Regions from separate parts of the Mesorhizobium sp. CA10 genome, predicted to be linked through region 4. Evidence: predicted binding sites of a transcription regulator. Region 4 holds the regulator's gene; each other region holds the start of a gene.
The links. The regulator LexA, encoded in region 4, represses DNA repair genes until DNA is damaged. The targets are predictions, from matches to a motif close to TGTTCNNNNTGTGTTCNG.
Positions count from the first base shown of each region.

Region 1: the regulator LexA is predicted to act here: its motif matches at 2,920-2,937, upstream of ruvC (crossover junction endodeoxyribonuclease RuvC).
Region 2: the regulator LexA is predicted to act here: its motif matches at 2,388-2,405, upstream of LB535_RS24990 (sel1 repeat family protein).
Region 3: the regulator LexA is predicted to act here: its motif matches at 1,844-1,861, upstream of dinB (DNA polymerase IV).

Region 1 is NZ_JAIUHV010000010.1:215,020-219,191, reverse strand. Features, by position in the region: gene LB535_RS21370 (metallophosphoesterase) at 1-523, opposite strand, end outside; gene ruvB (Holliday junction branch migration DNA helicase RuvB) at 657-1,694, opposite strand; gene ruvA (Holliday junction branch migration protein RuvA) at 1,738-2,358, opposite strand; gene ruvC (crossover junction endodeoxyribonuclease RuvC) at 2,369-2,878, opposite strand; gene LB535_RS21350 (glycosyltransferase family 2 protein) at 2,986-4,050, opposite strand.
Region 2 is NZ_JAIUHV010000014.1:117,612-121,783, reverse strand. Features, by position in the region: gene LB535_RS25000 (acetyl/propionyl/methylcrotonyl-CoA carboxylase subunit alpha) at 1-355, shown strand, start outside; gene LB535_RS24995 (ABC transporter substrate-binding protein) at 498-1,619, opposite strand; gene LB535_RS24990 (sel1 repeat family protein) at 1,987-2,253, opposite strand; gene LB535_RS24985 (hypothetical protein) at 2,433-2,621, shown strand; gene LB535_RS24980 (DUF2147 domain-containing protein) at 2,691-3,032, shown strand; gene LB535_RS28900 (hypothetical protein) at 3,380-3,514, shown strand; gene LB535_RS24975 (hypothetical protein) at 3,581-3,775, shown strand; gene LB535_RS24970 (AMP nucleosidase) at 4,050-4,172, shown strand, end outside.
Region 3 is NZ_JAIUHV010000004.1:44,306-48,477, reverse strand. Features, by position in the region: gene LB535_RS10440 (TadE/TadG family type IV pilus assembly protein) at 1-321, shown strand, start outside; gene LB535_RS10435 (hypothetical protein) at 361-591, opposite strand; gene LB535_RS10430 (polymerase) at 664-897, opposite strand; gene LB535_RS10425 (cupin domain-containing protein) at 1,277-1,657, shown strand; gene dinB (DNA polymerase IV) at 1,928-3,190, shown strand; gene LB535_RS10415 (patatin-like phospholipase family protein) at 3,415-4,172, shown strand, end outside.
Region 4 is NZ_JAIUHV010000003.1:612,046-616,217, forward strand. Features, by position in the region: gene LB535_RS09975 (ComEC/Rec2 family competence protein) at 1-1,523, shown strand, start outside; gene lexA (transcriptional repressor LexA) at 1,560-2,294, opposite strand; gene kynU (kynureninase) at 2,727-3,974, shown strand; gene LB535_RS09990 (alpha/beta hydrolase) at 4,022-4,172, shown strand, end outside.

The sequences.
Region 1 (4,172 bases), on a different contig from region 4:
TCCAGAGACCATGCCCGTCCTTTTCCACCCGCACGACGTCGTTTTCCAGCACCGGGATGCCGACATGCTCGAGCGCCTTGCGCGACTGGGTCGGGCCGGCTTCCGCTCGCTGGGCGAAGAAATCCGTCCACCAATCGTGATTGCCGAGGATCGACAGCACGCCGAGCGGCGCCTTTAGCCCCGACAATGCCTCGGCCCACTCCTCCACCCGCACCCGGCCCGTCACCAGCTTTGTCCCGGCGGTATAGTCACCGAGCAGCACGATCAGATCCGGCTGCAACGCGTTGGCCTCCTCGGCAAGCGCTGCGATCCGTTCCGGCGTCATCCAGGGCCGGCAGGAGTGGATATCGGCAAGCGCCACGACGCGCAGCTTGAGCCCGGCCGGCCAGTGCGGCGGCGTCAATGTGTAGCGCTTCACATGGGTGAGCAGCATCGGCTCGATGCCGACCGCATAGGCGCTGAGCGACACCATAGCGAAGGCCGAGCCGCCGACAAGGCGCAGGAAAGCGCGTCTGGTGATCATAGGTCGCCCCAAGCCCTAGGACTGCGTCAGATAGCCTATCTTAAAGGATGCAATTGCGCCCTCAGTCGGGCCGAGGCGCGCAGATTCTGCGCAGATGGACCGTTGCGCCGCCGAAACGGCGAACAAATCTGCGTTACTCTTCCTGGAACAGGCTGATCTGCTGCTGGGCGATATCCTTCGGCGGGTCGAGACCGAGATGGCGCCAGGCGTTGGCGGTCAGCACGCGACCGCGCGGCGTGCGCTGGATGAAGCCCTGCTGGATCAGGTAAGGCTCGATGATGTCCTCGATCGCGTCGCGCGGCTCGGAGAGTCCGGCCGCGATCGTCTCGATGCCGACCGGGCCGCCGCCGAAATTGCGCGCGATCATCGACAGATAGCGGCGGTCGAGCGCGTCGAGGCCGAGCGCATCGACCTCCAGCCTGGTCAGCGCCTCGTCGGCGATCCTCCTGTCGACATGACCGTCGCCGGCGACCGAAGCAAAATCGCGCACCCGGCGCAGCAGTCTGCCGGCGATGCGCGGTGTGCCGCGCGCGCGGCGCGCGATCTCCACCGCCCCATCGTCGCCGAGCGGCATCGACAGGATGCGGGCGCCGCGGCGCACGATCTGCTCCAGCTCCTCGACCGTGTAGAAATTGAGCCGGACCGGAATGCCGAAACGATCGCGCAACGGATTGGTCAGCAGGCCGAGCCTCGTCGTTGCCGCGACCAGCGTGAAACGGGCAAGGTCGATCTTGACCGACCGCGCCGCCGGCCCCTCGCCGATGATGAGATCGAGCTGGAAATCCTCCATTGCCGGATAGAGGATTTCCTCGACCGCCGGGTTGAGGCGATGGATCTCGTCGATGAAAAGGACGTCGCGCTCCTCGAGATTGGTGAGCAGCGCGGCCAAATCGCCCGCCTTGGCGATGACCGGACCCGAGGTCGAGCGGAAATTGACGCCGAGCTCGCGCGCCATGATCTGCGCCAGCGTCGTCTTGCCGAGCCCCGGCGGCCCGACGAACAGCACATGGTCGAGCGCCTCGCCGCGGCTCTTGGCTGCATCGACGAAGACCTTCAGATTGGCACGCACCGCCGCCTGGCCGACGAATTCGTCGAGCGACTGCGGCCGCAAGGTCTGGTCGGCATCCTCGCCACGCTTGTCGGGGGCAATGAGGCGGGGCGAAAGGGTCATGCCGCCTTCCTTGCATAGGACCAATGGCGGGACAAGCGTCGCTTCACCGCGCCAGTTCCTTCAGGCCGAAGCGGATGAGCTTGGACGCATCCGCGCCCTCGCCGGCCGACTTCAGCGCCGCGGCAACCGCGTTCGCTGCGATGTCGCGCGAATAGCCGAGATTGACGAGCGCCGAGACCGCATCGGTGATCGGTGCGGCCGCGACGCCTTCGCCAAGCTCCTGCTTGAGCCCGATCGTACCGCTGGCCGCGCCCGCATAGGCAGGCGCCTTGGTGCGCAGTTCGGTGACGATGCGCTCGGCCACCTTCTTGCCGACGCCGGGCGCGCGCGAAACCATGGCGATGTCGCGCAGCGCGATCGCATTGGCGAGGTCGGCCGGCGCCAGCGTCGATAGGATGGCCAGCGCCACCTTGGCGCCGACGCCCTGGACATTGTTCATCAAGAGGCGAAACCACTCGCGCTCCAGCCCGGTCTGGAAGCCATAGAGCCGGATCATGTCCTCGCGCACATAGGTCTCGATGAACAGCACCACCGCCTCGCCGGGCGAGGGCAAGGCGGCCAGCGTGCGCGCCGAACAGTGCGCGACATAGCCGACGCCATGCACGTCGATGACGCAGCTATCTTCGTCGATCTCGTCCAGCGTGCCTTTCAGCTTGCCGATCATGATTGTCCCCTCACGCCAGCGCGGCCATGCGGTAGGCTGTGCTCGGGCGGTGATGCGCATGGCAGATGGCGATGGCCAGAGCGTCGGCGGCGTCGTCGGTGTCGAAGACAGCCTTCGGCATCAGCACCTTCACCATCATGTGGATCTGCTTCTTCTCGCCGTGGCCGACGCCGATAACCGCCTTCTTGACGGCATTGGGGGCATATTCGGCCACCACCAGCCCGGCGCGCGCCGGCACCAGCATGGCGATGCCGCGCGCCTGGCCGAGCTTCAGCGTCGCCGTCGCGTCCTTGTTGACGAAAGTCTGCTCGACCGCAGCCTCATGCGGCATGGCCTGGTGCAGCACCTCGGCCAAGCCATCATGCAGCTGGCAGAGTCTTGTCGCCAGCGACTCCTTCTCGTCGGACCGCACCGTGCCGGATGCGATGAAGCGCAGCGAATTGCCCACGCTGTCGATAATACCCCAACCGGTGCGCCTCAGGCCCGGATCGATGCCGATGATGCGAATCGCTTCCCCCATGCGCCAAGTCTAGCCGTGGCGGCAAGCGATGTCAGCAAAATGTGAACAAACCGGAAACAATTGCAATCTCGGCTATGCGCCGTTTCCGTACAACAACAGGGAGATGCCTAATTCGTCACGCGGCGGATGGTTTTCGACAGTCGCGTGAGAAATGCTGGCCTGGACGATGCGACCAGCTTCCACGCCAGGACTGCATTGCCCATGCGCCGCGGCAGGATTCCGATGCAAAGGAACCAGGCCGCCAGAGCAGCCCGACGCCGCCAGGATGCGTTCATTTCCAGGCTGGCGGCGGCGCCCGCTCTTGCCAGTCCCAGCCGGGAGTCGGTGGCGACCGGATGCTGGGGCTCGTCGACGCAGAGCGAAGCCAGCCGCTCTTCCAGATGCACCGGATCGCGAAGGCCGGCATCCGGCGGCACGGTCAAGCCGATCTCGGCCGCCCGGTCGGACAAGGCTTCGAGACGCCGGAAATCATGCTGCACGCGCCAACGCGCCCGCTCGGCAAGCTTTTCGGCAAAGATCGAATGATTGGAGCCGTGGATGCGGTAGGCGCCAAGGCAGGTATCGATGGATTTCACCTCTCCGTGCAGCGGCGCCAGGGTTGCGAGATAGCCGTCGGCGCCTTGCCGGAAATCGCTTTCAGGCATCGGCATTATCGTTTCCAGCGCCTCGCGGTCGAACGCCAGCCCGCTTGTCACCGTCGTACGGTACCGCCCCTTGCGCAGCAATTCCGGCACCACGTCGCCTGAATCGAACGGCTGTTCCGGCGGTGGAAAGACATCCTTGATATGCTGGTCCTCATCAACGAGATGCAATCTGAATTGCGCTTGGGCGACATCCGCATCCCACTCGTCCAGAACCTCGGAGACGGCGTTCGGATAGAGATAGTCGTCGGCGTCGAGGAAAAGGACGATCTCTCCGGTGCTCGCCTCGAACCCGGTATTGAACGCAGCCGCATGTCCGCCATTCCTGCGCCTGAGGCACGGACGTATTTTGTCGCCGTAGGATTCGATCACGGCCACCGATGCATCCGTCGATGCGTCGTCGACGACGACGACCTCGACATTTCGGTGGTCCTGCTCCAACGCGCTGTCGATGGCGCGTCCTAGAAACTGTTCGTAATTGTAGTTGGGGATGATGATCGATACCGGGATGCGGTCCAATGGCGAATGCACGGGGTCAAGCCTCGCAATCTGCTTTGGTCACAGTGACGGTGGTTTTCTTGCAGGACCGGCTCGGGTCGACCCGGCTGCGGCGAACGGCTCCAACTAGGGGCCTATCGCTTCAAGGCAAGTGT
Region 2 (4,172 bases), on a different contig from region 4:
CACGCATGATTTGAGGACCATGCCGCATGCCGCCCGCTGGCCCGGCCATGTCACCGTCTTCGAGGGCGCGGTCGGCTATACGTTCACGGTCCCCGATCCGCTCGCCAAGGCCGACGAGGCGGGAGCCGCCTCAAGCAGCCTGCGCGCGCCGATGCCGGGGCTGGTCAAGCTGGTGCGCGCCGCGGCGGGCGATGCCGTGATCAAGGGCCAGCCGCTTTTGATCCTCGAAGCGATGAAGATGGAGCACATGATCGCCGCCCCACATGACGGCGTGATCGCCGAGATCGCGGCAGAGGGCGCGCAGGTCAGCGACGGCACGGTGCTGGTGCGGTTTGCGGAGAATGGGCAGGGCTGAGGCGGCTGTTCGATTGTCTCGTTAACGAGACAAAATAATTAGGTATGGCGGGGACAACAATCTCCCCTGCACGTCAATGCCGCAGCACAAACGGAAATGGCCGGGCTCGTCCCGGCCATTCCCTTGATTCTTGCAGAACCGATTACGGCTTGATCGGCGCGTATTTGCCGTCGTGCCATTGGTTGATGTCGTAGCTGGCGTTCTTCAGATCGCCCTTCTCGTCGAAGATGACATCGCCGACCACGGTGCTGATCGGCTTGCCGTCCTTGAGCGCCTCGGCGACCTTGGCCGGATCGTCGGTGCCGGCGCGCTTGACGCCTTCGGCCACAGCCTGGATCACGGCATAGGAGAACAGCGTGAAGCCTTCGGGCGTGAAGCCGCCGGCCTTGATCTTGGCGACCGCGTCCTTCGCTTCGGGCTTGGCCTGCGGGTCCGACGGGAAGACGAACATGGTGCCTTCACCGGCCGGGCCGGCAACCTGCCAGAATTCCGGCGAAGCGATCGAGTCCGGCATGATCAGCTGGAACTTGACGTTCTGCTCGGCCGCCTGACGCAGGATCAGGCCCGCCTCGGGGTGATAGCCGCCGAAATAGACGACGTCGGCCTTCAGTTCCTTCAGCTTGGTGACGAGGGCCGAATAATCCTTCTCGCCGGCATTGATGCCTTCGTAGTCGACTTCCTTGAGACCGCCGGCATTCATCGTCGCCTTCACGGCGTCGGCAACGCCCTGGCCGTAGGCGCTCTTGTCGTGCAGGACGACGACATTCTTGCCGGCGTATTTCTTGGCGATCCAGGGGCCGATGAAGGCGCCCTGCGCGTCGTCACGCGTGTAGAGGCGCATGATGGTCGGCCAGCCGGCCTTGGCGGCGGCGTCGGTCAGCACCGGGTTGGACGAGGCGGGGCTCATCATCAGCGTGCCGGCTTCGGCATAGACGGCCGAGGCCGGAATGCTGGAGCCCGAGCAGGCATGGCCATCGACGAATTTGACGCCGTTGGCGACGATGCGGTTGGCGACCGAGACCGCCTGCTTCGGATCGCACTGGTCGTCTTCGATGTCGAGCTTGATCTGGGAGCCGTTGACGCCGCCAGCCGCATTGATCGCGTCGGCGGCGGCCTGCGCGCCCTGCTTGAACTGGTCACCGATGGTGGCGAGCTGGCCGGTCATGGGGCCGACCACCGAAATGGTGATGTCGTCGGCGAAGGCAACCGGGGCGCTCATCATCAGGCCAAAAGCGGCCGCGCTCAAAATACCCAATTTTTTCATGACTATAAGAACTCCTCCACTTGCGCGTGCCGATCCGGCCGCGCTTCTTCCACAGAGCCGGGACAATTTCACCCTTCGCCGAAACTGTCGAGAGGACAGTGAGGCCGGCTTTGGTTCATTCCGACGAGGATTTCTTGGGCCACGCGCCTGATTACCAAGCGTAATTCAAAAAGCCGCGCCGACCTTGTTTCGGTCGGTCACGGCTTTTGCAGTCGAGCTCCCCAGACGCCCCCGCGCCTGAAACCCGCTCGCTTCCCTGTTTTTTGCGTGGCTTCGGTTGTCTCAACCCGCCACGTTCTCGTTCTTCTTGACCGGCCGTCTTTTCGCGGCCTTGTCCCGATGAGCTCTGAGCGCTACGCGCTGAGGATCAGTGCATCGTCATCCATTCGCGGGCTTCGCGCAGCGCCGTGGCGATCTCGATCTTCGACATGGTGACCGACAGTTCCGAGCGCAGCTCGGCGGCGCGGGCCGAGCCCTTGATCGCGGCGATGTTGAACCATTTGTGGGCGGCAACGACATCGGTCTCGCAATCGCGGCCCGTCGCATACATCATGCCCAGTTCGAAAAGAATGTCGGCCTGGGCAGTTGCCCCCATGGCGCCGAAGCCGTCTTCAAGCATTTCAAAGCGTGCCATTTCAATCCCCTGTCTGGCTCCCGAGAGCTGCCTCCTTTTCCCTTGGTATCCCCTCGGGGCGAGCCGCTCTTTCGATGCTTTCGAGGATGACGGCTGGCCTTGAATCCGTCGTTAAATGGCTTGCTTAATTTGAGGAAAACAAAGCTAAAACAAGAGGTAAACGCGGAAAACCGTTAAGCATGGGAATCCAGCGTTTCAGCCATTTTGCGTCAAATTCGATGAAAATTGCGGGCAGCGGAATCAAGACTTCGCTAACCACGGAAACCGAAGCGTTTTTCGATCGCGTTTATTTTCAGTCGGCCGCGCGGCGAAAATCCTTGCAACCTTCCGTGGCGGCACCGCTTTCGTTTTGGCGGCGGCTGGATTAGCTTTACCTTTGCGTAAGGGGCAGGAAGGCGGACTGGAGCCCGCCGCAACCCCATAGGGAGGTGGACACGATGTTTCGAAAGCTGACTCTGGCCCTGGCGGCCACCTTGATCATGGCGGGCGCCGCATGCGCCGACCCGATCGAAGGCAACTGGAAGACGCAGGCCGGCGACACCGCGGCGATCGGCGGGAGCGGTTCTTTCTCGATCACGCTCAAGACCGGCAAATACGCCGGCAAGACGATCGGCTCGCTGAAGGCAGCCGGCGACAACAAATATGCCGGCAGCATCACCGACCCGGCAAACGACAAGACCTATTCCGGCAAGGCGACGCTCTCGGGCACCGCGCTCAAGATGAGCGGCTGCGTGCTCGGCGGCCTGATCTGCAAGAGCCAGACCTGGCACAAGCTCTGAGCGCCAACTCCCGACCATACGAGACGGCCAAGGGTGTTTCACCGTTTTTGCGGAACGGTGAAACGCCCTATTTCTTTGTTTGACGCAATCCCGGACGGAAAACCGCTCACACTTTTCCTGGAATTGCGTCTTTGTTTGACGCAACCCCGGACGGAAAACCGCTCACACTTTTCCTGAATTGCTCTACGCGGCCCCGTTTTCTTTTTGCAGCGACAGCGCTCCGCCGCGCTGTGGCACCGGCGCGCGTGCAAGACCCTCATAAATCAATTTGAACCGCAGATGAATACCGGTCTCAGAACCGGTTCAGAGGCCGTCAGGCATTTTCTCCCGCATTGAAGGAGAGAGAAATGCTTGCCCGTCGCTTCACCATCGTCTGCCTGCTGATGAGCCTGTTCGGCATGCTCTTCGCCATCCTGGTGGCGGAGGCCGGTCATTCGGCACGCCCTTGGGAACGGCCGGTGCCCGCATTGTCGGCCTTGTGAACCAAATCGAGCGCTGAAACGACAAAGCTTAAAATCGACCAAGCTGGAAACCGGGATACCACCAAAATGAACCGCATCGCCGACAATGCAACGAAGATCCTCCGGCTGCTGCCGCGGGCGATGCTTATCCTGATGCTGCTGGCAGCCCCGGTGCTGGCGGTGCCGATGATGCGGGCCGATACAAGCCATAGGATCGAGGCGCCGCCGCACAAGAACACCAGCGTAGGCTTCGTGTTGCTGATCAGCCTGCAGCGGGGGTAGGTGTGACGATATTCAGGTGAGGCCGGCCTGCGAAACGCGGCTTCCTGCGCTTCCGGTGCTCAAGTACGAAAAGTACGCTGCGCTCCGGTTCTCGGAATCCACCTTTCTCGACTCGGCCTGACCTGAATCAGGTCACACCTTGAATTGGAGCGATAACAAAAATCTCCAGCTGGGTTGCGGTTCCTGTCCGCTCACCCCTCCCAACCGCTCTTCCAAATCTCTATATTGAGCCATGGAAAAGCGAATCTACCCCCAAGCCATCGACTCGGTCGTCATGCCGGAGCCCTTCGGCAAGCAGGACTTCCACGATGCCAGAAAGGCCGTCGCGGCGCTGCAGACGCTCTACGACCGCAACACCAAATTCCTGCGCGATTCTTTCTCAGCCCTTGCCGCGGGC
Region 3 (4,172 bases), on a different contig from region 4:
ATCAACGCCAACGAGCAGGTGAACCTGTCGCCGCCCACCAGTGGCCCCTACGCCGGAATCACCATCTACCAGGCTCACGGCAACACACAGGCGCTGACGCTGAACGGCGGATCGGGCTCCGTGGTCAGCGGCTTCATCTACGCCCCGGACGCCGTCATCACCTATGCCGGAAATTCGGACATGAACGCCCAGGGCAGTTGCCTGCGGCTGGTCGGCGATACCATCTCGATGACGGGGAACTCGGCCGTGAAGTCGGATTGCACGGCCGAACTCGGAGGCCGGGCGGCGTATGCGGGCCGGATGATCACCCTGGCGAAATGAGCACCAACCTCCTCCGCCAGGAGGAGGACGAGATTGCGCCTAGCCGACAATATCCGCACCCGCTCGCTCGTCGAAGAGCACGGCGCAGCCGCGCTTGAGAGCGACCTGCGTCAAGGCGTTGGCCGCATCCTCATCCGACGAGACGAAATCGCCGGTCAGGACGCGCAACTCCTCGACGGCCCTGGACATCGGCACGATACGGCCGGCCGAACGGTCGCTCACGCAGGCGTCGATGACGCACAGAAGATCGATGAGTTCGAAATTGTCCATGGCGGCCTCCGCCAGCGCCATCCCTTCGCTCCGTCAACGGCCCGGGGCGCGGACTGGTTCCCGCGCCCGGCTTCATCCGCGCGGCCTGGCGGGCGCGAGCTTGAGGTCGAAGCGGGCCGGCAGGCATGGCTCGAGGCAGGCTCGGCGCAGCGATCCGGTCGCAATCGTATCGACCGGGAGAAGGATCACCATACGGGCCTGGCGCTCGGGCCAGAGCGGCCTGCCGAAGACGAAGAAGACGCCGCCGACCAGGCCGGCCAGAAGCAGTGCGGCAAACAGATTGGCGATCATCTTACCGGGTTGCACGGCCCTCAACTCCAGGAGCGGTTTCAGGGAAAGGCGTGCCCGCCATATCGCAGGAATAGCGGGCACGCCGTGGTCAACCGCCGATGAAGGGACTTTGTCCGGCGGCTTGCTAGCCAATGATTTTGGTGCCGTCGTTGTTTCCTGAAAATAGGCGTGTCGGGCCTCTGCGTTCGTGCGATGGGACTTCGGTCCGAAGATGGCCCGGGACCGTCGCCCGAGGGCCTGGAATATCCACCTTCCACGACAATGCGCCAAGTGTTCGGCTGAGCTCGCGGTCACCTCTATTAATTAGCAATCGCTCATAATAAGGCTTATGAATACACTCGCGGTCGCCGACGATCGCAACGTCAGGCGCCGCTTCACACATGGGAGGGATACCATGGCCGAAGTTGCAATGAAGGTGACGAAACTCGAATCCAAATCGCACAACAATCCCGATGAGGTCCGCGCGCCCGCCAAGACGCGTGTCGAGATCGTCCGGCTCCCGGGCTATACGCTCGGGCGGATGAACATGCAGCCGGGCTGGAAATGGTCCGAATGCGTGAAGCCGGTGGTCAAGACCGACAGCTGCCAGGTCTCGCATGTCGGCTATGCCGTGTCCGGCTCGATCACAGTACGGATGACCGACGGCACGCAAAAGACCATCGAGGCGGGCACTTCCTACACCATCCCGCCCGGCCACGACGCCTGGGTGGAAGGCAACCAGCCGTTCCAATGCATCGAGGTGCTGAGCGCCGAAGAATACGCCAAGCCGGCATAGCGCAGACAGTCGCAATTTACGTTCAGAAGCGAAGGAGGGACCGCCTCGCGAGGCGATCCCTCCTCATGCTGCGGCGGCGTGTCCCGCGCAAAGGTCATGCGCACAACCGGCGTTCTATCTGTGGCTGCGCCCCCAGTTGTGGAAACCTGCACGGCCAAGCGTGGTGGCTTGACAGAGAGCTTCTTTTGTTCTCTTTATGTTCCGTTAATTCCCCTTACAAAAGACGCAGCTAATGCTGCAATGCCACACAAATGGCCATGGGAGCGCGCGATGGCCGCCACGAACACCGCCGCGGCCGCCACCATCCTGCATGCCGACCTCGACGCCTTCTACGCCTCGGTCGAGCAGCTGCTAGATCCGTCATTGCGTGGCAAGCCGATCACCGTCGGCGGAGGCGTGGTGCTGGCGGCCTCCTATGAGGCGAAAATCTTTGGCGTGCGCGGCGGCATGCCGGGCCGCAAAGCGCGCGAGCTCTGCCCTCAGCTCATCTTCGTCGGCGGTCATTTTTCCGAATACCAGCGCCTCGGCGACGCCGCGATCAAGGTGCTCGACGACTTCACGCCGGCGGTCGAGCGCATCTCGATCGACGAGGCTTTTGCCGACGTCGCCGGCTGCACGCATCTGTTCGGATCGCCGCAAGAGATCGCGCGAAAAATCCGCGAGCGGGTGAAGGCCGAGCTCGGTCTGCCGATCTCGATCGGCGTGGCGCGGACGAAGCATCTGGCCAAGATCGCCTCGCAGGTAGCCAAGCCCGACGGGCTGGTGGTGGTCGAGCCCGACAGCGAGCTCGCCTTCCTGCACGACCTGCCTGTCACGCTGATGTGGGGTGTCGGCCCGGCGACCAAGGCCAGGCTGGCCGAGATCGGTGTCGAGACGATCGGGCAATTGGCGCGCACCCATAGCGGGGCGCTGGAGCGGCTGATCGGCCATGCCGCCGGCCAGAAGCTTGCCGCGCTCGCCTGGAACCGCGACCCGCGAAAACTCGAGGCACACCGCCGCGCGCATTCTGCCGGCGCGCAATCGGCGCTCGGCAGGAAGCCGGCAGTGCCGCGCGTCTTCGTGCCGACGCTCCTGCATCTGGCCGACCGCGTGGCCAGCCGGTTGCGCGCCAAGGACCGGCCCGGGCGCACAGTGACGGTGCGGGTTCGCTTCGCTGATCTGCGCGCTGTGAGCCGCTCGATCACGCTCGACCAGCCGATCCAGGCGACCGCGATGCTGGCGGAGATCGCCGAGGAACTGGTGCGCGGCGTGCTTGCCGCCCATCCGGGCGAGAGGGACATCTCGCTGCTCGCCATCTCTGTCTCGCATCTGGAGGAACATGCCGAGCTGCAGCTCGAACTGCCGCTCGGGCTGGCGGACGAGAAGCTGAGGCCCGGCAGCCGCAAAGGCCTCGCGCGCTTCGGCGCCGACCGGGCGGTGGACAAGATCCGCCAGCGCTTCGGCAAGGAGGCGGTCGGCTACGGCACGGTAGCGCTGGAAGGTCCGCGCTCAGTGCCGGACGGGTTTAGGGAATTGGCCGAAAAGGAGCTGTGAGTGGCTGAGGCATCTCCTCTGGCGCCATTGGAGATTGACGAAAGCCTACGCGCCGTCCGTGCGCTGCGTACCAACCGCTTCGGGTAATCTCCCCGTCCGTCGGCGCGGGCCGATTTCCAATCTGTGAAGTTACGCGTTCCCCCACTTGCAAGAATGTCGGTGCTGGGCTCGATTGCGCAAAGCCAGGCTTAAGGACGCCGGACGGACAGGCAAAGGGGGCCGCGATGGAGCCGATTGCGGCTGGATCACCACCGGACGCGCATGGCGGCGCGCCCGAGCGCTATGATCTCGGCCTCTGCCTGTCGGGCGGCGGCTACCGCGCCATGCTGTTTCATGCTGGCGCGATATGCCGCCTCAACGAGGCCGGGCTGCTCCAGAAACTCGACATGGTAAGCTCGGTCTCGGGCGGCTCGATAGCCGCCGGGCTGCTGGCGGTACTTTGGCCGCGTTTCGCCTTCGTCAACGGTGTCGCCGCCAATTTCGATATCTATCTGAACAGGATACTGGAGTTCTCGCAAGTATTCCTCGACGCGCCGGCGATCTTCAAAGGCCTGCTCAACCCGCTTTCGAGCGCGGCGCGCGAAGTCGCCGCCTGCTACGAGAGACATTTGTTCGACGGCTCAAGGCCGATGCTGAAGAGCCTGCCGGAAAAACCCTGGTTCGTGTTCTGCTCCAGCAATCTCGGCACCGGCTCGCTGTTCCGGCTGTCGCGGCGCTATATCGCCGACTATCGCATCGGCGTCGCCTACCAGGCCGACCTGCCGGTGGCTCTCGCGGTTGCCGCCTCCTCGGCCTTCCCGCCTTTCCTGTCGCCGCTGCGGCTCGACCTCTCGCCCTTCGCGTGGAAGAACGACAAGCTCGACCCCTCTGTCGGCCCGCCGGTGCCGCCGCGGCGCGCCGTGCTCACCGATGGCGGCGTCTACGACAATCACGGCATCGAGCCGGCGCTGAAACGCTGCCGCTGGCTGCTGGTCAGCGACGC
Region 4 (4,172 bases):
AGATCGCGGCGGCGCTGATCGTCGGCGTTCGTGCCGGCATTCCGGAAGCCATCAACGAGTCGATGCGACGGACCGGCATCTACCACATCATTTCGATCTCCGGCCTGCACATGGCGCTGGTCGCCGGCACGATCATGGTCCTGCTACGCGGCGCCTTCGCGCTGTTTCCGGATTTCTCGTCGCGCCGGCCGGTGAAGAAATATGCCGCTGGCATCGCGCTGGCGTCGATCGCCGCCTATCTCGTGATCTCCGGCATCGTGGTGGCGGCCGAGCGAAGCTTCATCATGCTTGGCGTGATGCTGGTCGCCGTGCTTTTCGACCGCGCAGCGCTGACCATGCGCAACCTGGCGATCTCTGCCATCGCCGTCATCCTGGTCTCGCCGCACGAAGTGGTCGGCCCGAGCTTCCAGATGTCCTTCGCTGCCACCGCCGCCCTGGTCGGCGCCTATGCCGGCTTCGCCGACTATCGCGCCGGCAAAACGACCGCGCCGCCGGCAAAGCGTTCGTTTCTCGGGTTCCTATCGCGAAAACTGGCGATTGGAGCGGGTGGCGCCGCCGTGACGTCGCTCATCGCGGGCAGCGCGACATTGTTGTTTGCCATCTGGCACTTCCAGCGGGTGTCGCCGCTCAGCCTGCTGGCCAATCTGGCGGTCATGCCGATCGTCTCACTGATCGTCATCCCGTTCGCCGTGCTGAGCGCGCTGGCCATGCCCTTCGGCTTCGACGGTCCGTTCCTCTTTGTCATGGGCAAAGGCCTGACGGCGATGATCGCCATTTCGGCATGGATTTCCGAGCGCTCACCGGTCGACGCCGTGGGGCTGATCTCAATCCAGTCGGTGCTGCTGGCGACGGTCGCGCTGGTCATCGCGACGATGGCCACCACCTGGCTGAGGCTTGCCGCCGTACCTTTCGCGCTCGCTGCGCTGCTGGCCATTCCGCATGTCCGCACACCGGACGTGCTTATCTCGGAGGATGCGCATCTGGTGGCGATGCCGATCGGCGGCGGCGAGCTTGCCGTCAATCGCGAACGCTCCAACGAGTTCACCACCGACAACTGGAAACGGGCGCTGAAAGCCGAGGAGATCGTGCCGCCGGAAAGGTTCGCCAAAGATACGCTGGACATTGCCGATCCCGTCGACCTGCCGCCCGGCTCGCCCTTCTATTGCAGCGGCGATCTCTGCATCGGCCGGCATCCTTCCGGCGCGATCGTCGCGCTCGCCGAGACCCGCGACGCCGCCCGGCCGGCCTGCGGTTTCGCCGACCTCATCGTCATCAACGACGCCACGGCCTATAACCCATGCCGCGATCCGCGTGTGCTCGTCGTCACCAAGCGGCAGCTGGCGCGCGACGGCAGCGCCGCCGTTTTCTTCGATCCGCAATCGGCAACCGCGCGGCCAACCGTCCGCCACGCGGTCGTAGAACCATACCGACCCTGGCACGAGCAGCGAAAATACACGCGCGAGGCGAGGGGACTGGCGCCCTATAAGCAGCCGGAAAAACCAGCCGCCGCACCGGCCCAATAGACTGTCGTTCGGGCGAAGAAGGCCGGCCAGTTCTGCTCAGTAGCGGCGGATGAGTCCCACGAGCTTGCCTTGAACCTTGACCCGGTCCGGTCCGAAGATCCGGGTCTCATAGGCTGGGTTGGCGGCCTCGAGCGCGATCGAGGCACCCTTGCGGCGGAAACGCTTAAGCGTCGCCTCCTCATCGTCGACCAGCGCCACCACGATCTCACCCGGGCTTGCGGTGTTGGCATTGCGGATGATGACGGTGTCGCCATCGAAGATGCCGGCCTCGATCATCGAGTCGCCCTTGACCTCCAACGCGTAATACTCGCCGCCCATGATCATGTCCGGCGGCACCGAGATCGAATGCGTCTGGTGCTGGATGGCGTCAATCGGCACGCCGGCGGCGATGCGGCCCATCACCGGAATGGATACGGCCGCCGCGGCCTCGTCGTCATTGCTTGGCGTCGGGGTGCGCGATGGCGTCGTTGGCTTGACCTGGCGACTGAGATTGCCTTGGCCGCCTTGGATGATGCTCGGCGAAAACTTCTTCGCGGCATTCAGGCCAGGCGCGATCGAGTCGGGCAGGCGCAGCACTTCCAGCGCGCGCGCCCGGTTCGGCAGCCGGCGAATGAAGCCGCGTTCTTCCAGCGCCGTGATCAGCCGGTGGATGCCGGACTTGGAGGCAAGGTCGAGCGCCTCCTTCATCTCATCGAATGATGGAGGAATCCCGCTCTCCTTCAGGCGTTCATGGATGAACATCAGGAGTTCATGTTGTTTGCGCGTCAGCATCGGCGGCCCCCACGGGTTCTGAAACCAGAATCAGAAAAACAAACCCAGAACAAACACTATCTGTTCCAGTTGTGTTCCGCAACCGTTTAAAGTTTAGTGAATTTGTTAACGCTGCCGAAACAATGTCGCATCCGGTGATGCCTTGGCCGCCCTTGTAGGACAGCGGCATTGATTCCGCTCGATTTTGGAGCTTCGTTAAGCTGAAACAAGAGCCGACACGATCACGAAGCGGCGGATGGGATCACGTCGGCTCGTTCCGTAAGCGCGCCGCACCGTGAACGAAACGAATCCAAAATGCCAACCTTGGCGAAGTTCCGATCCGCAGTCTTCGCCGTCTATGGACCAGCTAACATAGGACCAAAGGTTCTTGCCCTGTCGCCGAGGGTGGTGAGACAACCCCCTTGGCCAGATCGAAACGGAGGGGGCAGCACAATGAGGGGAATTCCTGATCTCGCCGAAGTCGAGGCGATGGATGCCGCGGATCCGCTGCGCGCCATGCGCGATCGCTTCGTCTTGCCGGAAGACGTCATATACCTCGACGGCAATTCGCTGGGCGCTGCTTCGATCGACGCCTTCAGCGAGATCGAGACTGCCGCGAGGCAGGAATGGGCGCGGGATCTCATTCGCGCCTGGAACACCGCCGGCTGGTTCGATATGCCCATCGAGCTGGGTGACCAGCTAGGACGGCTGATCGGCGCGAAACCCGGCCAGACGGTCGTTTGCGACACGACTTCGATCAACATCTACAAGGTCCTGCATGCGGCACTTACAATGCGGCCCGAGCGTTCGGTGATCGTTGCCGAGGGCGACAGCTTTCCGACCGACCTCTACATGGCGGAAGGCGTCGCATCGACGCGGCCCGGCACGGTGCTGCGGCTCGAAGGCGCCGATGCCCCGACGATTGAGGAACTGGTCGACGATCGCGTCGCGGTCATCCTGGTCAACCACGTCAACTACAAATCCGGCCGGCTGCGCGACATGGCGGCGCTCACCCGCAAGGCTCATGAAGCCGGCGCGCTGATCGTCTGGGACCTCTGCCACACGGCGGGTGCGCTGCCGGTGGATCTCGACGGCTCTAATGCCGATTTCGCCATTGGCTGCACCTACAAGTATCTCAATGGCGGGCCGGGCTCGCCAGCCTTCATCTACGCCGCGAACCGCCACCACCGCGACATTCGCCAGCCGCTCAGCGGCTGGTGGGGCCATGCCCGGCCTTTCGCGTTCGAGCAGGGCTACGCCGCGGGCACGGGCATCCGGCGGTTCCTGTGCGGAACGCAGCCGGTGCTGTCGATGCGCGCGCTGAAAGGCGCGCTGGATATGTGGAACGATGTCGACATCAGGGCCGTGCGGGGAAAAAGCGTCGCGCTGACGGACCTGTTCATCCGGCTTGTCGAAGCCAAATGCGGCGGCTTCGGTCTTGAGCTGGAGAGCCCGCGCTCAGGCGCAGAACGCGGCAGCCAGGTATCGTTCGCCCATCCAAATGGCTACCAGGTGATGCGCGCCTTGATCGAGCGCGGCGTGATTGGCGATTTCCGCGCGCCATCCACCATTCGTTTCGGCTTCACGCCGCTCTATGTCGGTTACCGCGATGTCTGGAATGCGGTCGAGGTGCTGCAGGACATCCTGCGCACTGGCATCTGGCAAGACGCGCGCTTTGCCGTCAAAGCGACCGTTACCTGACTTTGAATCGGCGATGCCGAACAAACGACCTGATCGCGGAGGCACCGTTGCTGGGACATCGCATTGCCGACTGGGACGACGCCTACGCAAATGGCGCAAATATCGCGGGCGGCGACCGCTGGCCGGCGGCGTGGGATGGGCCGGCGCGGGCATTCCGCGAAAGGCTGCTGTCAGAGGGCAGGGCGCGGCTCGATGTTG